3 regions of the Alteromonas sp. K632G genome follow, and region 3 is predicted to be linked to each of the others. Evidence: predicted binding sites of a transcription regulator. Region 3 holds the regulator's gene; each other region holds the start of a gene.

Region 1 (4,992 bases), on a different contig from region 3:
AAAACAAAGCTGTCTGGAAGCCCTAATGTACGAACAGGTTTCATAATACCTTGCTGTTGCAAGTACTCAAGCACACCAGAGCCTGCTCCGCCGGCTATACAGCCATCTTCTAAGGTAATAAGCAAATCGTGTTCTGCCGCCGCTTTCTCAATAGCCTGGCCGTCGAGCGGCTTAACAAAGCGCATATCAATAACCGTAGCATCAATAGCTTCGGCAGCTGCCAATGCATTAGGTAAGAGTGTGCCGAAATTCAATATGGCTGCTTTTTTCGATGGCTTGCCGGTAATAGCGCGGCTAACCTTCGATTTACCAATAGGTAACTCGGTCATTGCGGTGTCAGGGGTAATGCCCATTCCAGCACCGCGAGGGTAGCGTACCGCCGCAGGTTTTTGTGCTTTATGACCTGTATAAAGCATTTGTCTGCATTCATTTTCATCAGATGGTGCCATCACAATCATATTTGGTATGCAGCGTAAAAAGGCAATATCAAACGCACCTTGGTGGGTGGGGCCATCAGCCCCCACAATACCGGCTCGGTCAACGGCAAATAAAACAGGCAAGTCTTGCAACGCCACATCGTGAATAAGCTGATCGTAGGCACGCTGTAAAAAGGTCGAATAAATCGCAACTACTGGGTTACACCCGTCTTTGGCTAAGCCCGCAGCAAAGGTAACCGCATGTTGTTCTGCAATGGCTACATCGAAATACTGATCAGGGTATTGCTGCGAAAACGCGACCATGCCTGAACCTTCACGCATGGCAGGCGTTACCGCCATCAATTTAGGATCTTGCGCTGCTATATCGCACAACCAATCGCCAAAAATAGCAGAAAAAGTTGGCGCTGAAGGCTTCGCTTTTGGCAACGCGTTATCGGCAGGGTTAAATTTAGGCACCGCGTGGAATTTAATCGGGTCTTTTTCAGCAAGGGCGTACCCTTTACCTTTCTTAGTGACCACGTGAAGCAGTTGCGGACCTTTAAATTTGCGCATATTACGCAAGGTATCTACAACGGCATCTACATCATGGCCATCAATAGGGCCTATGTAATTAAAGCCAAGCTCTTCAAAGATTGTGCCGGGCACTACCATACCTTTAAGGTGCTCTTCTGCGCGACTAGCGAATTCTTTGATAGGCGGTACATTGCTTAATAGTTTTTTAGAGCCATCGCGAATAGAGTTGAAAACATTACCCGTTAATAAGCGAGCTAGGTGACTATTAAGCGCACCTACGTTTTCAGAAATAGACATTTCGTTGTCGTTTAACACCACAACCATATCTTTATTGATGTCACCAGCATGGTTCATCGCTTCAAATGCCATGCCCGCGGTAATCGCACCATCACCAATTACGGCAACCACTTTACGGTTTTTGCCTTCTTGCTCGGCGGCAACCGCCATGCCAAGTGCAGCACTGATAGACGTAGACGAATGGCCTACAGCAAAAGTGTCGTAGTCGCTCTCAGGAGGCCAAGGGAAGGGGTGTAAGCCGTCTTTTTGTCGAATCGTCGACATTTGCTTAGCGCGACCCGTAAGAATTTTATGGGGGTAGGCCTGATGACCCACATCCCAAATCAATCTGTCGATAGGCGTGTTATAAATATAATGTAAGGCCACAGTAAGCTCGACCGTGCCTAAGCCCGACGCAAAATGTCCACTGGTTTGGCTTACACTATTTAGTAAATATTCTCGTAATTCATCTGACAACTCACGCAATTTCTCTTGCGGTAACTGTCTTAACTTATCCGGCGTTTGCGCAATAGCAAGCGTGGGGTAATGTTGGAGGTCTAAACTCATTATTTATTATCTTTTTCAACATGGTTGCAGAACTAATGGTCTCGTTTTACCAATAGTTCGCTAAACGCAATTAAACTGTCTGTATTGTAGGGTAAACGAGCCAAGGCTTGAAGGGCATTCTGATGCAGCTTATCAAGTTCTCGTTTTGCACCTTCAATGCCAAGTTTGGCAGGAAAGGTATTCTTACCCAAAGCAATGTCAGAGCCTGCTGGCTTTCCTAATTGCTCACTATTACCTTCTACGTCAAGAATGTCATCTTGGACTTGAAATGCAAGACCAATATCGTCGGCATAAGCTAATAAGTCTGCTTTACTGTTGCTATCAAGGTCTTGAGAAACAATAGATACCATTTCAACACATGCACGAAGTAGGGCGCCGGTTTTCAAATTGTGCAGTCGCTTAAGCTGCTCAAGGCTTATTTCTTCACCCGTGCTGGTTAAATCGATTGCTTGCCCGCCACACATACCGCGATAGCCAGCGGCGCGGGCTAACACAGAAAGTAACTCGCCACGTTTATTGGTTGCGAAATCACTTAAAGGCGCATCTGCCAACGTGCTAAAAGCAAGCGCTTGCAATGCATCACCGGCTAATATTGCGGTGGCTTCATCGAATGCAATATGACAAGTCGGCTGGCCGCGACGCAAATCGTCATCGTCCATGGCTGGCAAGTCATCATGTACAAGCGAGTAAGCATGCACACACTCAATGGCCATACTAATAGCCATTTGATCGCCTTTAGGCACATCCAGGGTGTTGCCGATAACTTGAACCAGTAAAGGTCGCATACGCTTTCCTCCCACCAACAACGCGTGACGCATTGCTTCTTTAAGCCGCGGCGCGTCGTGGGGAAGGTCATCAATAAGCGTATTTAACGACGTATCGGTCTGCTGCTTAACTTGCTGATGCAATGCAGTGAAATTCATACTATACCTGTTTGTTGCGACACGAGGCTTAAGGTTGCTCGTCTTCAGGAAGAGGGTGTAATGCGCTTTCGCCTTGCTCATTAAGCAAAATTTTAACTTTTTGCTCGGCTTGCTCTAACGATTTCTGACCTTCGCGGGAAAGGGCTATGCCTCGCTCGAATTTTTCTAGTGCAACGTTTAATGGCAACTCACCGTTTTCCATCTCATTAACGATTGCATCTAATTCGGTAAGGGTTTCCTCAAACGAGGGAGAATTTGTCTTTTTCGTCACTTTCGTCACAATCGCACTCATTTTTAGGCGTTTTTTGGATTACGCGCACATTAACTGAGGGTAGCCAAAGGGTCAAATGGTTTGTCAATATATGCCCTATTGCAGCTATCTATGATAACGTTTTGTGAAGCAACTCTTTGTATTAAAAACTACCGCCTAAAGTTCGACTAACCTCATTATGTATACAATAATTAAGGCAATTTGCGATAATCTTGTTATAGAAATTCTATACAATGCCGATAGAATACGAGTAATAGTATGCAGCGTCTGCAAAAAATGAGGAAGAGTGAGTGGATTTAGCAACCGTCATAGGTATGTTGGGCGCCATCGGCTTTGTAGTAATGGCCATGGTTATGGGTGGCAGTATTGCCATGTTCATCAACGTACCGTCTATCTTGATCGTATTTGGTGGCACCCTTTTCGTTATTTTATCCCAATACACTTTAGGGCAGTTCTTTGGTGCAGGTAAAATTGCAGGCAAAGCATTCATGTTCAAAATTGATACGCCTGAAGATCTTATTGAAAAAATTGTTGAGATGGCAGATGCAGCGCGTAAAGGCGGTTTTCTTGCATTAGAAGAAGCTGAAATAGACAATCCGTTTATGCAAAAAGGCGTAGACATGTTAGTTGATGGTCACGACATAGAAGTGGTCAGAGAAACCTTAGCGAAAGATATCTCTATGACCACCGAGCGACACGAGTTTGGTGCCACCATTTTTAAAGGCATGGGTGATATCGCACCAGCAATGGGAATGATTGGAACTCTGATTGGTCTGGTGGCCATGCTTTCTAACATGGATGATCCTAAATCAATTGGGCCAGCAATGGCGGTAGCACTATTAACCACCTTGTATGGTGCATTTCTTGCCAACATTATTTGCCTACCCATGGCGGTAAAGCTCGGAAACCGCGCACAAGAAGAAAAGCTTAACCAAATGTTAGTGCTCGATGGCATTGTAGGGATTGCCGATGGGCAAAACCCGCGTGTTATCGAAGGTATATTGAAAAATTATCTGGCGGCAAGTAAACGCGGTACGGGCGCTGAGGACGAATAATGGCTGAAGAAGAGTGCCCAAAATGTCCTCCCGAAGGGCTTCCTGCATGGATGGGGACCTTTGCTGATTTGATGTCGTTGCTCATGTGCTTCTTTGTACTCTTGCTCTCATTTTCAGAAATGGATGTACTGAAGTTCAAGCAAATCGCCGGCTCAATGAAGTTTGCCTTTGGTGTGCAAAACAAAATTGAAGTGAAAGACATCCCAAAAGGGACGAGTGTTATTGCGATGGAGTTTAGGCCTGGTCGTCCAGATCCGTCGCCCATCGACACTATTCAGCAACAAACAATCGAAATGACTCAGCAGATGCTAGAGTTCCAAGCGGGTGACGAAGATTCATCCGGCGGTAGGCAGAAGCAAAGGGGTGAGCAGCGAGGGGGGCAGTCACAACAAACCGCCACCGATCAGTCGTCCTCAGAGTCGCAAAGTTCAGATCAAACACAAACTGCTGAGTTAATGAAAAAAGTAGCGCAGCAGTTACAAAAGCAAATTCTCGATGGCGCAGTAGAATTGGAATCTTTAGGTCAGCAGTTGACTATTCGCATTAGAGAGAACGGTTCATTTTCTGCCGGTTCTGCATTTTTACAACCTCAATTTCAGCCTATTTTACGCAAAATTGGTGTGTTATTAGCAGACGTTCCAGGGGAAATAGAAATCTCAGGGCATAGTGACGGACAACACATTGCTAATGAACTCTATCGTTCTAATTGGGATTTATCGTCTCAGCGTGCCGTAGCCGTAGCTGAAGCCATGCGAACAGCGCCGGGGTTCGATGAAAGCAGAATGTCTGTAGTCGGCAAGGCCGATACCGACCCCATGGTGGAAGATGCAACAACACCGGCGGATAGAGCACGGAACAGACGGGTAGAGATTAATATCAATCAAGGTAAACCAATGACTTCTCAACCTATATCAGTGGTTGATGAATAGGTTGCTAAGCAAAATACAAAA
Region 2 (4,992 bases), on a different contig from region 3:
GCTAGCAACGCATAGCATCGCTCTACACCTTCACCTAACGGATCAGCTAGAAACCCATAATTAATCCCCAGTTTCTGTGCCTCGCGTTTTGTGTCTAGAAAAATATAAATGGCTTTTTTAGGGGGAACATATAACCCACGCATCATCATCGGCAATACAGGTTTTACTTCAATGGGGATGCCATAGTGTGTGGTTAGTTTTACGGCCTGCAGCAACGCAATATAAGAATAGGGGCTACGGGCAGACCAAAACAGGGTTAAGGGCTCACTGTATTTTTCCTTCTCTTGAGTAAAGTTGAGAGGCTGTAATAGCGAAGTATAGGTTTTATCAAATTCGATTTGAGGGTTGGGTTGTATGCCATAGCCTTCATCAATAAGTCGACGTTCTAAGTGATCAAGCCTATCTACACCCCAATACCATTCACCATCGTAAAAAATCGTGGCGGGCAGATAGTGACCTTTCGAGGAAAGCTGATGTAGGTGTGCTTCAAAGCGTTTTTCCAATGCCGCCTCATCAATGCTAGACGAGGCATCAATATGGTCACCTTTCCAATAGGCAAGTAGCAATTCAGCAATGCCTGTCCATGAAGCGCCTTCATCTATTTTTTGCTGAACGGCACAGGACGCAGTAAAAACTGAGCGAGCTTCGTGGGTAATCTCAGTAGCAGAGCACGGAAAATGAAGATGGTAAACGTTGGCTAAATGCATCGCATCATTAATTGAATGCTTATTCCACATAGTTAATTCAGGAAACATCACGGGATCTGAATTGATAATGACGCGAGCTGTAATGGCTACGCGATACTTTTTTTCGAGTGTCGGTAATGCTTGAACAAGTAGGAATGAGTAGGGGTCATCTACTTTTATGAAAATTTCTAATTTAGGTACACCACGCTTAAAAAAGCGTGCACAAGTATAATAGCGGCGTTTAATACTTAGTAGCGTGTTACTCGAAATGAACCGTAGCACGTAGGGCTGAATACTTTTTTTCATTATTGGGTCAGCTATTTTTGTTCATGTAGGCCGATAGTCCTATAACCCCATAGTCCATCATTCCCACAGGAAATAATGAGATAAATTAATTCTGGCTATTCACTCTGATAAAGTCCCAGTAATGCCTTACAGGAGAATAGCGGCTACATAGTTAACAACTTGTTAAGAGTTGAATGTACAGTAACAACAGTTACTATAAAACGCTATGGAGATAATAATGAGTAAGTGCTAATAGCGTTTATGCCTAGAGCCGAATTAATTTAAGCTTCTCCCCATAGGCACTCATGCGATAGACTAGTGAAGACTAACAAACTGGTACTATTGTGACTCGTCAGGAACAAAAGCTTAAAACCCGCCAAAATATCATTCATGCGGCATTCCTATTACTGGATGAAAATCGCAGTTTGTCTGCTATTAGTTTACGTGAAGTTGCTCGAGAAGCAGGCATTGCGCCAACGTCCTTCTACCGACACTTTAAAGACATGGATGAATTAGGGCTCACGCTGGTGGATGAAGCTGGGTTAGCTCTTCGCCAGTTAATGCGCCAGGCTCGCCGTAGAATTGCTTCAGGTGGCGGCGTAATTCACACGTCAGTTGAAACCTTCATGGAGTTCATCTCTGCTAACAAAAATGTATTTCGATTATTGTTGCGGGAACATACAGGCACGTCAGCTGCATACCGAATGGCGGTTTTTCGCGAAATTCAGCATTTTATTGAAGAGCTAACCGATTACATCATCGAGCAACAAGGCGTGGAGTACAATATTGCGCAGCTTCAAGCTGATGCGATGGTTAGATTGGTATTCAGTGCTGGTGCAGAAGCGTTAGAAGCTGATACTAAGTTGAAGATAGAAATTGGCGAAAGGGTTAAAGCCCAATTACGTTTCGTGCAATTGGGCGCAATGTCGAAGCTTGCATCACAGACATCTTCCGACGCATCTTAAGCGTTAAAATCTAAAGTTGCTGCAAATCCATTTGCAAAATACAGCTCGTTACTTTTTAGTAAGTAACACACCTGCTTCTATATGGTGGGTGAATGGGAATTGATCGAACAGCGCCGCATTTGCTACTTCGTGAGTTTCACAAAGCAGGCTTAAGTTTTCAGCTAAGGTTTCAGGGTTACAAGAAATATAGATAATATTATCGTACCCTTGAATCATCTTTAGTGAATCTACGTCTAACCCTGCTCGAGGTGGGTCAACCAATACAGTGGTAAAATTGTATTCAGTTAAGTTAATACCTTCTAGACGAGAGAAGGTTCGTTCCCCGTTCATTGCTTCGGTAAACTCTTCAGCCGACAACCTCACAATTTTCACGTTATCTAAGTGGTTTGCCGCAATATTGTATTGCGCCGCTTGTACCGATGGCTTTGCTATTTCGGTTCCTATCACATTGTCAAAGTGAACCGCCAATGGCATCGAGAAGTTTCCGGCGCCACAATACATTTCGAGTAAATCCCCAGTTAGGGGAGCAGAGCATTCAAGTGACCATTCAATCATGCTGCAATTTACTTCTGCATTAGGTTGGGTAAAGCTATTTTCAATATGTTTGAATTCAAACTCACGGCCGTTAATAGGTAGTCGCTCTATAATAAAGTCGTTCCCTACAATGCGCTTTTGCTTTCGAGCTCGCCCAATAATACTCACAGCCGTAAATTGGGTAGCTAAAAAGGTGCGAAGTAGTTCAGCTTGTGCTTGCCATTCGTCATCTAGTGGCTTGTGATACAGCAAGCTAATAACCAATTCACCGGATAATCCAGTTAGATAATCAATTTGAAACAATTTTTTACGCAGCAGCTCGTTTGGCTTTAAATAATCAATTAATTGCTGCATTGCCTTGTTAATGGTTTCACTAGCCGGTGGAAATGTATCTACGCGGTACTTCTCTTTAGAACCTTGATCGAACATGATGTGATAAAGATCGTCACCGTCGTGCCATACACGAAACTCAGCCCGCATACGGTAGTTTTCAGGTTTAGACGGATACACCGACAGACTCGGTGCGTTAAACGGGGTAAGAAGAGTACCTAACCGATCCACTTTCTCATCGAGTTGAGCTTGATAGTCTTTTGCAGTGGTGGTTGTCATGTGGTTCTCCGAACATCATTTAAATAAGGCTGCGAATTGTAGTGCCTTATATTATATGTGCAACGGATAAAACTCACAGAAGCAAAAATTTCGTATTAAAATTAAACAATACGTGATTGGTGCCGATAACTTGATTGAGGATAGTGAGGATCAAATTATGAACGTGAGTCAAATTAAGGCTTTCATGGGCGACCAGAAAGTGGATGAAAAGGCATCGGTTCACCCGAATGAAGCTATAAAGAAGCAGCTTCAACAGGAAGGCTTACAGCAAGCAGCCGAGTTTACCAAACAGCATTCAGCAACGGTCACCGTGAATAGCACGCAGACCAGTATCGGCTTAAAGGTCTTCAGTGGTAGCTTAAGTCAAAATGTGGTTGTTGATGGTAAGCGCCCTAATGAAAGCAAGCAGTCTGAAGACGGCGAAGAAAATAAAAGCTTATTCGATTTCGAAAAAGTTGCCCGTAATGTACTTGGGTTCGTGACCGGAGTCATTCAAGGTGCCGCTGATGGTGGTGCGGATGACGATACCCTAAAAGGGTTATTTGGTCAGGCCCGTGAAGGCGTAAGTCGTGGCTTCGCTATGGCTGAAAAAGATCTCGAAGGTTTTATGAATGATGAGATTGAAGAAGGTGTTACTCGTAGCCGTGAAATGATAGACGGCGGCATTAACGATTTAGAACAGAATATCTTCAATCCGAATCCAGTGAGTGTGAGCGAGCTTAACGCGGTATCTGCATCTGATGCTAAATCAGGAAGCTTGCTCATTCGAACCAAAGATGGGGATGAAGTAAACCTTAGCTTTGAAAGTATCAGACAGTTTAGTGCTGCTAGTCAGGCTTCGCTATATATACCCGCGAATGACGATGCTGAAGCGTCTAGTTCGAATACAGATTCAGTTGTGGCGCAGCAGTCATCTCAATATGAATACTTTGAGCGAAGTGGCATCAGCTTTTCGTTAAAGGGTGAAATAGACGAAGATGAAATGACAGCTATTGCAAACCTTGTGGGTGAAGCACAAGACTTAGCCGATACCTTTTATAGCGGGGATATGGATAAGGCGTTCGAACAAGCGTTGAATTTAGGTTTCGATGACAAAGAGTTAGTTGGGTATGCGTTGCAGTTAAACCGCACTACACAAACCGAAATGGTCAAGGCTTATGAGAACGTAAAGCACTACAGTGAAGAAGGTGAGGCTGAAAACCAATACGGTAATGTAGTAAGCCCAATAGCACAGTATCTAGAAAAGATGATGTCTACGTTCGAAAATGCCGAGAATACCTTAGGCGCTGGAGATGACTACAATACATTGCTTGCAGGTATTATTAGTGAAATGAAAGATGTACAAATACCTGATTTAGTTTCAGCTATAAATCGTTTCCATACGTTTAACCAAAACTTATTAAACGCGATGCCACAGCAAGCGGCTTCAGAATAGAGTAAAAAAAACCTGGGTCATGCCCAGGTTTTTTAATTTATACTTGTTCTACTTTGTCTTTAGCTGGTCTAACTTTTAATGTTCGCTCTTGGAACACTGAGTCGTTAGTCTTCGCTATTACTGGGTCAAGGTCGCTAGTTATCACTTCAATAAAGCCATAACCTTTTCGCTTGCCAGTTTTTCTATCCTTCATGAGTCGGACAGACTGTACTTCGACAAAACTACCAAAATACTCTTTAACCGCAGATTCGTTTGCACGATACGGTAGATTACCCACATAGAGTGTTTCAGTGGTTGTGCTGCTGGTGGAGGGCGCAGCTGTTTCAGAGGGGGAATTGTTAAGGAGTGAAGCTAGCCACGGGGTTAATATACCGCTTATTAATAAAGACGCTGAAACCGTTAACGGAACGTGCGCTTCTATACTAGCTGATGAAAACAACAGATATCCTGCGATTGCAAAGATAGCACTAATAACAGT
Region 3 (4,992 bases):
CGGAATTGGGCAGCGATGCCGTTATCATGTCAAACCGAAAGCTTGCTGACGGTATCGAATTGGTCGCCGCTTACGATAAAGAACCGGAAGCCAAACTGTCGATTAAAAAGCCAGCGCCTAGTGCAGCAGGGCGAGCGAAAGCGGCTGTTCCAAGTCTTAGCGAAATCATCGGTGATGATGGCCCAGATAGCTTAAAAGCGCTGTTGGAAAAACAACATGGTGGCAGTATTCAAAGCCCAGCTTCAGCACCTAGTGCTAACGCTCAGCATGCCAATAAAATTGCATCACACTTAGACTTTTCAGAAGCCTTTATCGACGATGTAGAAGCCAGTCAAGTCGCCTCAGAATTCCCAAGCCATCAAGCGTCAAGTCTTAATGAAAGCATTGATAACAGCAGTGCTCCTCAGTCTGACGAATTATCTCAAATTAAAGAAGAGTTGGCGTCACTACGAAATGTGCTTCAATACCAAGTTGCTGATTTGATGGAAGCAAAAAGTCGTCGTCAGCAGCCTGTACATCATTATTTAATTCAGCGTTTAACCGACATGGGGTTAAGCCAATCATTGGCAGAGCAACTGATTAGTTATACGCCGTCGCATTACAACGAGCGTGACGCTTGGGTATATCTTTTAAACCTATTGGCTAATCGCATTAATGTGACAGGTAACGATATACTTACGCAAAAGGGCGCAGTAGCGTTAGTGGGTCCTACCGGAACAGGTAAAACCACTACAGTTGCTAAATTAGCTGCTCGTTACGCACAGAAATACGGCGCCGACTCCGTTGCCATGATTACGATTGATACCTATCGTATTGCAGCGTTTGAGCAATTAGCCACATATGGAAAAATTATTGGCTGCACAGTGCGTAAAGCACAAAGTAGTGAAGAATTATCAGATTTATTGTTTCAATTACGCCATAAGAGACTAGTGTTAATTGATACGGCAGGCTTTAGTCAACGAGATAGTCGATTAATTAAACAGATAAATCAATTTGATAACGGTCAAATGCAGCCAGTGAAAAAATACCTAGTAGCGCAAGCGAATACCCAATATGCTGCATTACAACGTATTATAGATGCGTACGAAGGGGTGGAACTTAGCGGTTGTATCTTTACAAAGCTTGATGAGTGCTACTCTCTAGGCGAAGTGCTTAGCGCAGCGGTGGAGTACCAGTTACCTGTCAGTTATGTAACAGATGGACAGAAAGTTCCTGAAGACATTAAGATTGCAGAAGCAAAATCTTTAGTATCTGCTGCTGCAAAGCTTTATAAAAAGTACGGTTTGAATCATACTACTAGTAACAATGTGGTTAAAACAGCACGAGCAGTATGATTGATGATCAAGCGAGTAGCTTACGAAAAATGAAGCAATCACGATTAATCAAAGTTATCGCCGTCACCGGAGGTAAAGGTGGCGTTGGTAAAACAAATATTACGCTAAACACAGCTATTGCTATGGCAAAGCAGGGAAAGCGGGTAATGGTATTGGATGCAGACTTAGGTCTGGCCAATGTGGATGTAATGCTAGGATTGCGAGTAGAGAAAAACCTCTCCCACGTATTATCTGGTGAGTGTACCTTGGACGATGTTCTCGTTACGGGTCCTCACGGTATAAAAATAGCACCAGCCACATCAGGTTCTCAATCAATGGCAGAGCTATCACCAACGCAGCATGCAGGACTCATAAGAGCATTCAGCGAGTTGCGCACGCCCATTGATGTGCTTATTGTGGATACCGCAGCGGGTATTTCCGATATGGTGCTAAGCTTCTCCAAAGCCTCCCAAGATATTATGGTGGTAGTGTGTGATGAGCCCACTTCACTTACCGATGCCTATGCATTAATTAAAATTCTTAACCGAGAACACGGTGTCTTTCGCTTTAAAGTGGTCGCTAACATGGTCCGCGATGTTAGAGAAGGTCAGGAACTTTTCAGCAAATTATCTAAAGTAACAGGGCGATTCTTAGATGTTGCGCTAGAATTGGTAGCAATAGTTCCTTTTGACGAGAACATACGCCGAGCAGTACGTAAGCAAACGTCAATAGTAGATGCTTATCCAAGTTCACCCGCAGCGGTGGCGATTGGCCAGCTAGCAGCCAAAGCAGCTTCTTGGCCTATTCCTGCGCAACCAGGTGGCCATTTAGAATTTTTTATTGAACAACTAATAGCAGATAAAGCAGTAGGAAGTCAGCGTTGAATAGCAAAGCAGCCGCTTATCAACAGCAAACAGACAAGTCACAATTAGTTGAGCGTCACGCTTCGCTGGTGAAGCGGATAGCACACCACTTAATGGCGAGACTACCAGCCAGTGTTCTTGTCGATGATTTAATCCAGTCAGGTATGATTGGACTGCTAGAAGCTGCACGAAATTTTGACGGTTCCAAAGGTGCAAGTTTCGAAACCTTTGCAGGTATTCGTATTCGTGGCGCTATGCTTGATGAAATAAGAAAAGGTGATTGGACTCCTCGTTCCGTTCATAAAAACGGAAGGGCAATCACAGAAGCCATCTCTCAAGTTGAAGGTGAAACAGGCCGAGACGCGCGAGATGTAGATATTGCGGCTAAAATGAATGTCAGCATGCAAGATTATCATCAAATGCTGAACGAAGTGAATGCCGGGAAATTGGTGGGGATTGAAGACCTTGGGGTTTCTGAAGATGTCATTTCTACAGAAAAAAACCGAGGCAGCGACGCACCGTTAGAAGATTTGATGCAAGGGGCTTTCCAAAAAGCGCTAGCACATGCTATTACTACATTACCCGAACGGGAAGCGATTGTACTTTCTTTATACTATGATGAAGAACTGAATCTTAGAGAAATAGGCGAAGTTCTTGATGTTAGTGAATCGCGAGTAAGTCAAATTCATAGTCAGGCCATGTTAAAACTCAAATCACGAATGAAATCGTGGCAAGTTGACGAAGAATAGAAATTAATAACAATTAACCCCTCATTGGAGGCTATTTTGGATAAAAGTATGAAAATTCTCGTGGTTGACGATTTTTCTACCATGAGACGTATCATAAAGAACCTGCTAAAAGATTTGGGTTTTGCCAATATCCAGGAAGCGGACGACGGTAGCACCGCGCTGCCTATGCTACAACAAGGTGATTTTGACTTTGTTGTAACAGATTGGAATATGCCAGGTATGCAAGGTATCGACTTATTACGCGCTATACGTGCCGACGATAAGTTGAAACACCTACCGGTTCTTATGGTAACAGCAGAAGCGAAGAAAGAACAAATCGTTGCCGCAGCGCAAGCTGGTGTAAATGGTTATGTTGTTAAACCTTTCACTGCCGCTACGTTGAAAGAAAAACTAGATAAAATCTTCGAACGTTTAGGTTGATCCAGACGCTCACCAGAGAAATGAGGTTTACTGGATGTCGACAAATGAAAGTGTCTCCATAACGCTCGAAGAAGCCAAAAAATTGGTAGCGTATCTTGAAGAGGGCGATAACGCATCAGCGAACGCTGTCTTAGAAGCTGTTTCGATGAAAGAGTCCATTGAGCTCTTTGCTGAAGTGGGTAAATTAACGCGTCAACTTCATGACTCGTTGAATAACTTCCAAATCGATGAACGTATTAAAAATTTAACCGTTGATGACATTCCTGATGCGCAAACGCGACTGATGTACGTTATCGAAGAAACGGAAAAAGCTGCCAATACCACCATGGACGCAGTTGAAGAGAGTATGCCAATTGCTGAAGTGCTCTCTACCCGTATCGAAAAAATTATGCCGGAATGGAAGAAACTGATGAATCGTCAACTTGAGTTGGGCGAATTCAAAGTTTTATGTGCAGATTTAGACGAATTGCTAGAAGACGGATCGAAACAATCAGCTAAGCTTACATCATTGCTTACCGAAGTGTTAATGGCACAAGGTTATCAAGATCTTACCGGTCAAGTTATTCGCAGAGTGATTGAACTCGTAAAAGAAGTGGAAGATAGCTTAGTTAATATGCTGACGATGTTCGGTGAACCCGAACAGGCGGAGCAAGACAAGCCATTGGAAGCGAAAGTCGAAAAAGTTAACAAGATCGATAGTGTCGAAGCCGAAGGTCCAATTATTGATGCAGACCAACGCGATGATGTGGTATCTGGCCAAGATGACGTAGATGATCTTTTGTCTAGCTTAGGTTTTTAGGGGAGCGGGCGCATGGCGTTTGATGTTGACGAGGATATATTACAGGACTTTCTAGTTGAAGCTGGGGAGATCCTTGAACAATTACAAGAACAGCTCGTTGATCTGGAAAATAATCCTGAAGATGCAGATTTACTGAATGCTATCTTCCGTGGTTACCATACCGTAAAAGGTGGCGCCGGCTTTTTGTCGCTTACCGAATTAGTTGAAATTTGCCATGGTGCAGAAAACGTTTTCGATGTAATGCGAAACGGACAACGTACTCTTACGCCTGAATTAATGGATACCATTCTTCAGGCCACCGATGTAGTAGTCGATATGTTTGAGCGTGTTAAAGCGCAAGAACCACTAATTCCTGCAGACGCAAAGTTAGTTGATTTGCTGCATAAGTTAAGCACCCCAGAAACCCCAGACGAAAACATCTTTGGTGACAGTAGTGAAGCGGCTGAAGTCCCCGCTGCCGAAGAAGAATTCGCGTTAGAAGAAGCGCCTGTACCTGAAGCGCCTGCCGCAAGTAGCGATGGCGGCATCGACGAGATTTCTGAAGATGAATTTGAAGCCTTGCTGGATGAACTTCATGGTTCAAATGCCCCAGGTAAATCTGCGAAAGCAGAACCAAAAGCGGCAGCCCCCGCGGTTGGTGGTTCAGGTGATGATATTACCGACGATGAATTTGAAGCACTGCTAGACGAATTGCACGGTAAAGGTAAATTCAAAGAAGAAGAACCAGCGCCTGTAGCTGCGTCGAAAGCGGCAGCGCCTAGCGGTGAAGAAATTACCGACGATGAATTTGAAGCATTGCTTGACCAATTACATGGTTCAGGACAAGGCCCTACAGCGCAAGGTGCTGA

Evidence for each region. Region 3 encodes FliA, which starts transcription of late flagellar genes. Its sites were predicted from a motif close to CTAAAGNTNNNNNNNNNNNNGCCGATA; they were not measured.
Region 1: the regulator FliA is predicted to act here: its motif matches at 3,203-3,229, upstream of pomA (flagellar motor protein PomA).
Region 2: the regulator FliA is predicted to act here: its motif matches at 3,181-3,207, upstream of J5X92_RS19810 (DUF5610 domain-containing protein).

The regions. Positions count from the first base shown of each region.
Region 1 is NZ_JAGGDM010000015.1:105,821-110,812, forward strand. Features, by position in the region: gene dxs (1-deoxy-D-xylulose-5-phosphate synthase) at 1-1,793, opposite strand, end outside; gene ispA ((2E,6E)-farnesyl diphosphate synthase) at 1,826-2,716, opposite strand; gene xseB (exodeoxyribonuclease VII small subunit) at 2,745-2,987, opposite strand; gene pomA (flagellar motor protein PomA) at 3,278-4,042, shown strand; gene J5X92_RS15135 (flagellar motor protein MotB) at 4,042-4,971, shown strand.
Region 2 is NZ_JAGGDM010000027.1:40,709-45,700, forward strand. Features, by position in the region: gene J5X92_RS19795 (DsbA family protein) at 1-992, opposite strand, end outside; gene fabR (HTH-type transcriptional repressor FabR) at 1,316-1,936, shown strand; gene trmA (tRNA (uridine(54)-C5)-methyltransferase TrmA) at 1,985-3,079, opposite strand; gene J5X92_RS19810 (DUF5610 domain-containing protein) at 3,237-4,514, shown strand; gene J5X92_RS19815 (RNA-binding protein) at 4,552-4,992, opposite strand, start outside.
Region 3 is NZ_JAGGDM010000001.1:222,091-227,082, forward strand. Features, by position in the region: gene flhF (flagellar biosynthesis protein FlhF) at 1-1,334, shown strand, start outside; gene J5X92_RS00945 (MinD/ParA family protein) at 1,331-2,197, shown strand; gene J5X92_RS00950 (RNA polymerase sigma factor FliA) at 2,194-2,925, shown strand; gene cheY (chemotaxis response regulator CheY) at 2,962-3,345, shown strand; gene J5X92_RS00960 (protein phosphatase CheZ) at 3,380-4,144, shown strand; gene J5X92_RS00965 (chemotaxis protein CheA) at 4,157-4,992, shown strand, end outside.